4 regions of the Pseudomonas berkeleyensis genome follow, and region 1 is predicted to be linked to each of the others. Evidence: predicted binding sites of a transcription regulator. Region 1 holds the regulator's gene; each other region holds the start of a gene.
The links. The regulator sigma-54, encoded in region 1, starts transcription at its own class of promoters, with help from an activator protein. The targets are predictions, from matches to a motif close to ANTGGCATNNANNTTGCTNT.

Region 1 (2,153 bases):
TCAGGTTGGCGATCTGTTCGAGCACGCGCTTTTTGCTGCCGCCCGGCGCGTTCACCAAGGAACGGCCGGGGGTCAGGATGTTTTCAAGTCGGATCATGAAGGATGGATGTTAGCGGGCTGTGGCGCCTTGCAGGCGGTCGAGCTGCTTTTCCTTGTGCTTGATGAGTTGGCGGTCGAGCTTATCGGCCAGCAGGTCGATAGCTGCATACATGTCCGAGTGCTCGGCGTTGGCGACGACTTCGCCGCCAGCGATGTGCAGGGTGGCTTCGATCTTTTGCTTGAGTTTTTCGACCTCCATGGTCACCTGAACATTGGTGATCTTGTCGAAGTGACGTTCCAGTCGGCCGAGTTTCTCGCCGATATAGTCACGCAGGGCGTCGGTCACATCCAGCTGATGTCCACTGATGTTGACTTGCATACCGCTTTCTCCTTGTTGCCTTGTGTAAGAGACGGATTCCATGAGAATCCGCCACCGGAACACGTTGGCTTGGAGGCAGGTCGCCTCCTTGGCCTACATCAGTCGCTTGCGTTCGCTGGAGGGCGCTATACCGAGGGATTCACGGTATTTGGCAACCGTCCTGCGGGCGACTTGGATGCCTTGTGCCTCCAGTAAACCAGCGATCTTGCTGTCGCTCAACGGCTTTTTCGCGTTTTCTGCTGCAACCAGTTTTTTGATGATCGCGCGGATCGCGGTGGACGAGCATTCACCGCCTTCGGAGGTGCTGACGTGGCTGGAGAAGAAATATTTCAGCTCGTAAATACCACGCGGGGTATGCATGAATTTCTGCGTGGTAACGCGTGAAATGGTCGACTCGTGCATGCCTACCGCTTCGGCGATGTCATGCAGTACCAGCGGTTTCATCGCCTCGTCGCCGTAGTCGAGGAAGCCGCGCTGGTGCTCGACGATCTGCGTGGCGACCTTCATCAGGGTTTCGTTGCGGCTCTGCAGGCTCTTGATGAACCAGCGTGCTTCCTGCAACTGGTTGCGCATGAAGGTGTTGTCGGCGCTGGAGTCGGCGCGTTTGACGAAGCCGGCATACTGCGGGTTGACGCGCAGGCGTGGCATGGCTTCCTGATTCAGCTCAACCAGCCAGCGGTCGTTGTGCTTGCGCACGATGACGTCCGGCACGACGTATTCCGGTTCGCTGGATTCGATCTGCGAACCCGGGCGTGGGTTGAGGCGCTGGATCAGGTCGATGACCTGCTTGAGCTCGTCTTCCTTGAGCTTCATGCGCCGCAGCAACTGGGCATAGTCACGGCTGCCGAGCACTTCCAGGTAGTCGCTGACCACCCGCTGGGTTTCGTTCAGCCACGGGGTGTTGGCAGGCAGCTGGCGCAGTTGCAGCAGCAGGCACTCACGCAGGTCGCGGGCACCGATGCCCGCTGGCTCGAACTGCTGGATGCGGTGCAGCACCACTTCCACTTCGTCGAGTTCGATATCCAGCTCGGGGTCGAAGGATTCGGTGACTTCCTCGAGGGTTTCCTCCAGGTAGCCATCGTTGTTGATGCAGTCGATCAGGGTGGCAGCGATCAGCCGATCCTTGTCCGACATGGGCGCCAGGTTGAGTTGCCAGAGCAGGTGGCTTTGCAGGCTTTCACCGCTGGAGGTGCGGGTGGTGAAATCCCACTCATCGTCGTCATTGCTCGGCAGGCTGCTGGCGCTGGTCTGGTAAATGTCTTCCCAGGCGGTATCGACCGGCAACTCGTTGGGAATACGCTCGCCCCAATCGCCTTCTTCCAGGTTGTCCACTGTCGGAGCGGTTTCCTGGTAACTCTCTTCCTTGCTCTGGGTAGCGGGCGTTGCGCTTTCGGCGCCGTCGGCCATCGGGTCGCTATTGTCGAAGTCGTCGCCTTCTTCCTGGCGCTCGAGCATGGGGTTGGACTCCAGCGCCTCCTGGATTTCCTGTTGCAGATCCAGGGTGGACAGTTGGAGGAGGCGGATAGCCTGTTGCAGCTGAGGGGTCATCGTCAGCTGCTGGCCCATCTTGAGGACTAGCGATGGTTTCATTGCAGACCTTAATTTACCGGCGAGTTACGCCTTCCACATCAGGGCGCCGAAGCGCCGCCAGGAAGCAAATTATATGCCTGATGTTGTCGATTTTGCCTAGGGGTTGCCATATTTCTGTAGTGAAATACTCGCAGACCTACAGGCG
Region 2 (2,153 bases), 2.0 Mb from region 1:
ACAGGGCCAGTTGTTGCACCTGGCGGGCTACGCCGAGGTAGTCGGGATCGCTGCGCAGCAGGCCCCAGCGGCGGAACTGGGTCATGAACCACATGGCGTCGGACAGGTAGGGTTGGTTGACCAGGCCGCCTGCGTGGAAACGCAATGGATGTTCGTCCTGCCAGGCATTGCCGAGGCCGTCCTGGTAGTGGCCAAGAAAGCGCGGGGTGATGGCCGAAACCGGTGCATTGACGTAGTCGTTGCCGCTGAGCAGCAGGGCGGTACTGCGTTTGTTTTCCCCGTTCTCATCGATGAAGCGTGCAGCGTCGAGCACGGCCATGATCAGGGCGCGGGCGGTGTTGGGATTCTGCTCGACGAAGGCACGGGTGCAGCCCAGTACCTTTTCCGGATGATCCGGCCAGATCGCCTGGATGGTGGTCAGGGTACAACCGAGATGTTCATCGACTGCCTTGGCCGTCCAGGGTTCGCCGACGCAAAAGCCGTCGATGCGCTTGGCTTCCAGGTGCTCGACCATTTGCGGTGGTGGCACCACCACGCTGTCGACATCGCGCAGCGGGTGGATGCCCTGGCTGGCCAGCCAGTAGTAAAGCCACATGGCGTGGGTGCCGGTGGGGAAGGTCTGGGCGAAGGTCAAGCGCGCTTCATGCTGGTGCACATATTGGCGCAGTGCTTCGCCGCTGGTCACGCCGGCGGCTTGCAGGGTGTGCGACAGGTTGATGCTCTGGCCATTCTGGTTCAGTCCCATGAGCACGGCCATGTCCGTTGCCGCTGCGCCGCCAAGGCCCAGCTGTACGCCGTAGATCAGTCCGTACAGGCTATGTGCGGCATCCAGTTCACCACTGAGCAGACGGTCGCGCGAGCTTGCCCAGGACGTTTGGCGTTGCAGCTTGAGGCTCAGGCCGTATTTCTCGGCGAAGCCTTGGGTCGCGGCAACGATCACCGAAGCGGAATCGCTCAGCGCCATGAAGCCGATGTTCAGCACGCTCTTCTCCGGGGCGTCGCTGCCCCAGGCCCAGGTCAGGGCGTCGTCACGTGGGGTGTCGTGTTCACTCATGCTGCTTCCTTACCGTTCACGCAAAAGACTCGGGCTCATGGACGGCTGTCCATAAAAAAGCGTCGTACCAGATCCAGGCGCAAAAGCTCCGGGATTCGATACGACGCCGTTGTCGATCAAGCCATTCCGCCGTTGGAAAGGCTGTGTGCGAAGTGACGAAGCAAGGCATATGCCAGAAGGCCGGCGTAACAAGAGCCGGGAACCATTCATGGCGTTGCGCAGTGATGGCGCGAAGGGCGGCCGACAGGATGGCAGGCATAAAAAAGCCCCGCACTGGGCGGGGCTCTTTTTTACGACGCTAGATCAGGCCTGAACGACCGGGATCTTGGCGTTCGCCGCAGCTTCACGGAAGTCGGCGATCTGGTCGAAGCTCAGGTAGCGGTAGATGTCGCCAGCCATGCTGTCGATGTTCTTCGCGTACTCCATGTACTCCTCGACGGTCGGCAGCTTGCCGATGATCGAAGCGACCGCTGCCAGTTCGGCAGAGGCCAGGTACACGTTGGCGCCATCGCCCAGACGGTTCGGGAAGTTACGCGTCGAGGTCGATACCACGGTGGAGTTCGCCGCTACACGTGCCTGGTTACCCATGCACAGCGAGCACCCCGGCATTTCCATGCGCGCGCCAGCCTTGCCGTAGATGCCGTAGTAGCCTTCTTCGGTCAGCTGGTGAGCGTCCATCTTGGTCGGCGGCGACAGCCACAGACGGGTTGGGATGGAGCCTTTGACCTTGTCGAGCAGCTTGCCGGCAGCGCGGAAGTGACCGATGTTGGTCATGCACGAACCGATGAACACTTCGTCGATCTTCTCGCCCTGAACGGTCGACAGCAGACGCGCGTCATCCGGGTCGTTCGGCGCGCAGAGCACAGGCTCCTTGACGTCGGCCAGGTCGATTTCGATGATTTCGGCGTACTCGGCATCGGCGTCGGCGGACAGCAGTTGCGGGTTGGCCAGCCAGGCTTCCATGGCTTGAGCGCGACGCTCCATGGTGCGGGCATCGCCGTAGCCTTCGCTGATCATCCAGCGCAGCAGGGTGATGTTCGACTTCAGGTACTCGGCAATGGCCTTTTCCGGCAGCTTGATGGTGCAGCCGGCAGCCGAA
Region 3 (2,153 bases), 1.5 Mb from region 1:
GAATAGCCGAGTTGGGCCAGGTGGTTGGCGCAGACCTTGGCCTGCTCGAACAGCGGCGCCACCAGGCCGTAAGCGATGCCGCGGTGGCTGGCGCACTCGCCGATGGCGTAAACGCGCGGGTCGAAGGTCTGCAGCGTGTCGTTGACCAGGATGCCGCGGTTGCAGGCGATGCCTGCGTTCTCGGCCAGTTCGCTGTTGGGGCGAATGCCGGCGGCCATGACCACCAGATCGGCGGGAATCACCTCGCCGTCCTTGAACTTCACCGCGCAGACTCGGCCCTCGCCGTTGTCCAGCAACTCGGCGGTATGCTTGGGCAGAAGGAACTTCAGGCCGCGATCTTCCAGTGACATCTGCAGCAGCTCGCCGGCGGTGCGGTCGAGCTGACGCTCCAGCAGCCAGTCGCCGATGTGCACCACAGTCACGTCCATGCCGCGCAGCTTGAGACCGTTGGCCGCTTCCAGGCCGAGCAGGCCGCCGCCGATGACCACGGCATGTTTATGGGTCTTGGCGGTGTCCATCATCGTCCGCGTGTCGGCGATGTCGCGGTAGCCGATCACGCCGTCCAGATCCTTGCCCGGTACCGGCAGGATGAAGGGGATGGAGCCAGTGGCGATCAGCAGGCGGTCGTACTCGGCTTCGCTGCCATCGTCGGCGATTACGCGGCGCGCCTTGCGGTCGATCTTCACCACCTTGCGGCCGAGCAGCAGTTTGATGCCGTTGTCCGAATACCAATTGAGGTCGTTGAGGATGATTTCCTCGAATGCCTGCTCACCGGCCAGTACCGGCGAGAGCAGGATACGGTTGTAGTTGGGGTGTGGCTCGGCGCCGAACACGGTGATGTCGTATAGATCGGGGGCGAGCTTGAGCAGTTCTTCGAGGGTGCGCACACCTGCCATGCCGTTGCCGATCATCACCAGCTTGAGTTTTTGCATGCCGGCTATCTCCTGGGTCAATAGTCACGGAAAGCTGACTGCCAGAAATGGCAGGCCAGAAAAACAAAAAAGGCGTCCCGCTAGTCACCTAGCGAGGACGCCTTTGTCCAAGTCCCGAGCTCTCGGGAAGTGCGATGCTCTTCGTTGAGCAGCGCGCTTTAATCAAGTTGTGTGGTTAGCAATGCAGTGCTTGTGCCAATTTGCAAAAGCCGCAAGTTTGGCGGGTTTCAGGGTGCATAGTGAGTGCCCGCACTTTCTGCGGGTGCACCTTTTCAAGGCTGTTGGCGCCGATTTGGTGCGGCGCTGGCCTGTCAGCGGCTGGGTTCGACCTTGCCGGCCGTGTGCTCGACCTGAATCGGCACCTGCGTCGTGGCGGCTTGATTGGTTGTTGTAGTGGCGTGAGTGGGAAGGGGTAGGGTGAGGAGTGGCCAGGCGGAGAGGCTGGCGATCAGAGCAGCGCGCTGGGCGCGTTGACGCATGGCTGGCATTGCGGTTCCTCCCAAGGTAGCTCTGCACCGAGGCGGCGCAGGGCTTTTATCGTTATGCCCTAAGGCGTAGCAGAGGAATTAGCAACTGTCACGCCAACAGGTCGGTTATCCGACCACGCGATTGACCTTGGGGAATTTGGCGCTGAAAGGTTCCGGCATCGGCACCACCTTCGACTGCAGATAGTCGAAGAACACGAAGCCGGATTTGGCCATCGCCACCAGCGCGCCATCAGCCGGACGGGTGATGCGGAAGGTGATGTCGCCGCCGTACCTGTTGAAGTCCATCACACCCACCTCGAACAGCAACTGGTCGCGCGCATGGGCTTCGGCGCGGTAGGTGGTGGCCAGGTCGGTGACGATGATGCCGGTGCCTTTGCCGTCAGTTTCGCGGATGCCGAACTCGAAGAGAAAACGGGCACGCGCCTCGGAAATCATCGAGATCATCGAGTCATTGCCCAGATGGTTGGCGCCGTTGATGTCGGTGACGCGTACGGTCAGGTGGGTACTGTAGTAATACTGGTCTTCGGGGAAGTCGAGGGTCAGGCGCGCCATGATCAGGCCATTGTCGAGGGAAACGGCGATTGTAAGCCGTCACGCCTCAGCGGTGCAGGCTGTTGAGGTGATGGAAGGTGACACGGCCACCTTCGCTGTCCGGCCCGTAATTGTCCTGAATGTAGGCGCCTGCCTTGAAGTACAGGTGCTGGGTCCTCCAGGCGCTGCTCAGTTGACGGTA
Region 4 (2,153 bases), 2.5 Mb from region 1:
AAGCCCTGGGAGGTGACAATCTGCCCGTCGGAGCTCAGGTGAAAGCTGCCATCGCGGGTGTAGGAAACAGTGCCATCGGGCTGCAGGATCTGGAAGAAGCCGCGGCCGTTGACGGCCAGATCCAGCGGCTGCTCGGTGGTTTGCAGGCTGCCTGCGGTGAAGATCTTCTGCGTTCCGACCACACGCACACCGGTACCGAGCTGCAGGCCGGACGGCAGTTGGCTGTCCTGGCTCGACTGGCCACCAGGCTGACGGCGGATCTGGTACAGCAGATCCTCGAACTCGGCACGGTCGCGTTTGAAGCCGGTGGTGGCGACGTTAGCCAGGTTGTTGGAAATGGTGGTCAGGTTCATGTCCTGAGCGGACAAACCGGTCTTGCTGACCCACAGTGCCGGAAGCATATCGTTTCTCCTCGGGCGCCGGTTTTACGGCGCCACGTGCTGGTAATTAGCTAATCTGCAAAACCCGCGCCATGGCCGACGAGTTGTCCTCGGCGGTGCGCATCATCTTCACCGACAGCTCGAACTGACGGGACAGGGAAAGAATCGCGGTCATCTCCTCGACGGCATTGACGTTGCTCGCCTCAAGGAAGCCGGAGGTCAGCTGAACAGTGGCATCGGCCTCTACCGCGGGCTGCCCCTTGACGCGAATCAGGCCATCGGTGCCCTTCTCCATGCTTTTCGGATCCGGGTTGACCAGCTTGATACGATCCACCTCGGCCAGCACGTTGGGGTTTTCGCCAAGGGCACGAATGCTGATGGTGCCGTCCTGGCCGATCTCCACTTTCTGCTCTGGCGGCACGGCAATCGGCCCGGCGTTGCCCATCACCGGCAAACCATTGCCGGTGCGCAGTATTCCCAGAGCATCGATGTTCAGGCTGGCGGTGCGCACGTAGGCCTCACTGCCATCGGGTGCCTGTACGGCGACCCAGCCCTTGCCGCCAATGGCCACGTCCAGGTCGCGTCCGGTTTCCTGCAGCGAACCGGGACGAAAATCAGTGGCAGGACGTTCGCTCATGGCGAATACGCGAGCGGGATAGGTTTCACCGAACAGCGGCATGGAACGCGCTTGCTCGAAGTCCCGACGGAAACCCGAGGTGGAAACGTTCGCCAGGTTGTTGGCGTGGGCGCGCAGAGCCAGTGTGTTGTTCTGCGCTCCGGTCATGGAGACGTACAGCATCTTGTCCATGGTAATTCTCCGAGTGGGCGACGTGCCCTTGGCTCTTTGCATTGACTACAGCAAGCGTCGTGCCAGGCTCGAAAAATAAACTCAAGACATTGATTTTAAAGGGATTAACTGGAGATAAAGAAGTATTCAGAAAAGCCGGCGGCGAGGTTTTGCCGGCTCCGGAACGGCAAAGCGGCAAGCCAGGCTTGCCGCTTTGTCTCAGCCCGAACTCATCAACGCAGATTGATGATGGTCTGGGTAATGGCGCTTTCTGTTTCGATGGTCTTGGCGTTGGCCTGATAGTTGCGCTGAGCCACGATCAGGTTCACCAGTTGATCCGACAGTTCGACGTTGGAGTCCTCCAGCGCCCCCGCCTGCAGAGCACCCAGAGTACTGCTGCGCGGCGTACCAATCACCGGCTCACCGGATTCGAACGACTGCGCCCAGGCCGTCTTGCCTGTCGGCGTCAGCCCCTGGACGTTGGCGAAGTTCGCCAGCAGCACCTGGCCTTGTACCTTGGACTGGCCGTTGGTGTAACGGGCGAAGATCACCCCGGTGTCGTCGATCTCGATACCGGCCAGCTGGCCGGTGGTGTAGCCGTCCTGGCTGACGGCATTGACCCCGAAGGATGCCGCATACTGCGTCGAGCCACGCATATCGAAGGTGAAGGCCTCGCTGTCGGCACCGTTGGGCACCATGGTTCCAGGGTTGACCGGATCCTTCTCGGCGGGCACCCAGTCGGCTGCAGCCAGGCTGAAGATGCCATTGGGCGTGCCCGTAGGAATGGCCGGCGCATCCAGAGCCGGGTCCGGCGGCGTGCTGGCCAGCGGGGTCAGCGCTGGATTGGCCAGTTGGCCGGCCGCATCGTAGTTCACCGCATAACTGTATGGCTGAGTGCTGGTGGGGTCACGCGGGTTGACCCCATCAATCAGCACATGCATGACCCAGCCATTGTTGGCCGGCGCCTCGTTCTTGACGAAGTACTG

Region 2: the regulator sigma-54 is predicted to act here: its motif matches at 1,212-1,231, upstream of HS968_RS12330 (CmpA/NrtA family ABC transporter substrate-binding protein).
Region 3: the regulator sigma-54 is predicted to act here: its motif matches at 1,113-1,132, upstream of nirB (nitrite reductase large subunit NirB).
Region 4: the regulator sigma-54 is predicted to act here: its motif matches at 1,236-1,255, upstream of HS968_RS09815 (flagellar basal body rod protein FlgF).

Annotation. Positions count from the first base shown of each region.
Region 1 covers NZ_CP059139.1:4,604,194-4,606,346, reverse strand. Annotated here, with positions in the region: gene ptsN (PTS IIA-like nitrogen regulatory protein PtsN) at 1-97, opposite strand, end outside; gene hpf (ribosome hibernation-promoting factor, HPF/YfiA family) at 110-418, opposite strand; gene HS968_RS21340 (RNA polymerase factor sigma-54) at 512-2,008, opposite strand; gene lptB (LPS export ABC transporter ATP-binding protein) at 2,145-2,153, opposite strand, start outside.
Region 2 covers NZ_CP059139.1:2,639,348-2,641,500, forward strand. Annotated here, with positions in the region: gene HS968_RS12330 (CmpA/NrtA family ABC transporter substrate-binding protein) at 1-1,054, opposite strand, end outside; gene acnB (bifunctional aconitate hydratase 2/2-methylisocitrate dehydratase) at 1,358-2,153, opposite strand, start outside.
Region 3 covers NZ_CP059139.1:3,080,239-3,082,391, reverse strand. Annotated here, with positions in the region: gene nirB (nitrite reductase large subunit NirB) at 1-932, opposite strand, end outside; gene HS968_RS14375 (hypothetical protein) at 1,244-1,420, opposite strand; gene HS968_RS14370 (thioesterase family protein) at 1,526-1,972, opposite strand; gene HS968_RS14365 (polysaccharide lyase family 7 protein) at 2,019-2,153, opposite strand, start outside.
Region 4 covers NZ_CP059139.1:2,098,342-2,100,494, reverse strand. Annotated here, with positions in the region: gene flgG (flagellar basal-body rod protein FlgG) at 1-401, opposite strand, end outside; gene HS968_RS09815 (flagellar basal body rod protein FlgF) at 448-1,188, opposite strand; gene flgE (flagellar hook protein FlgE) at 1,401-2,153, opposite strand, start outside.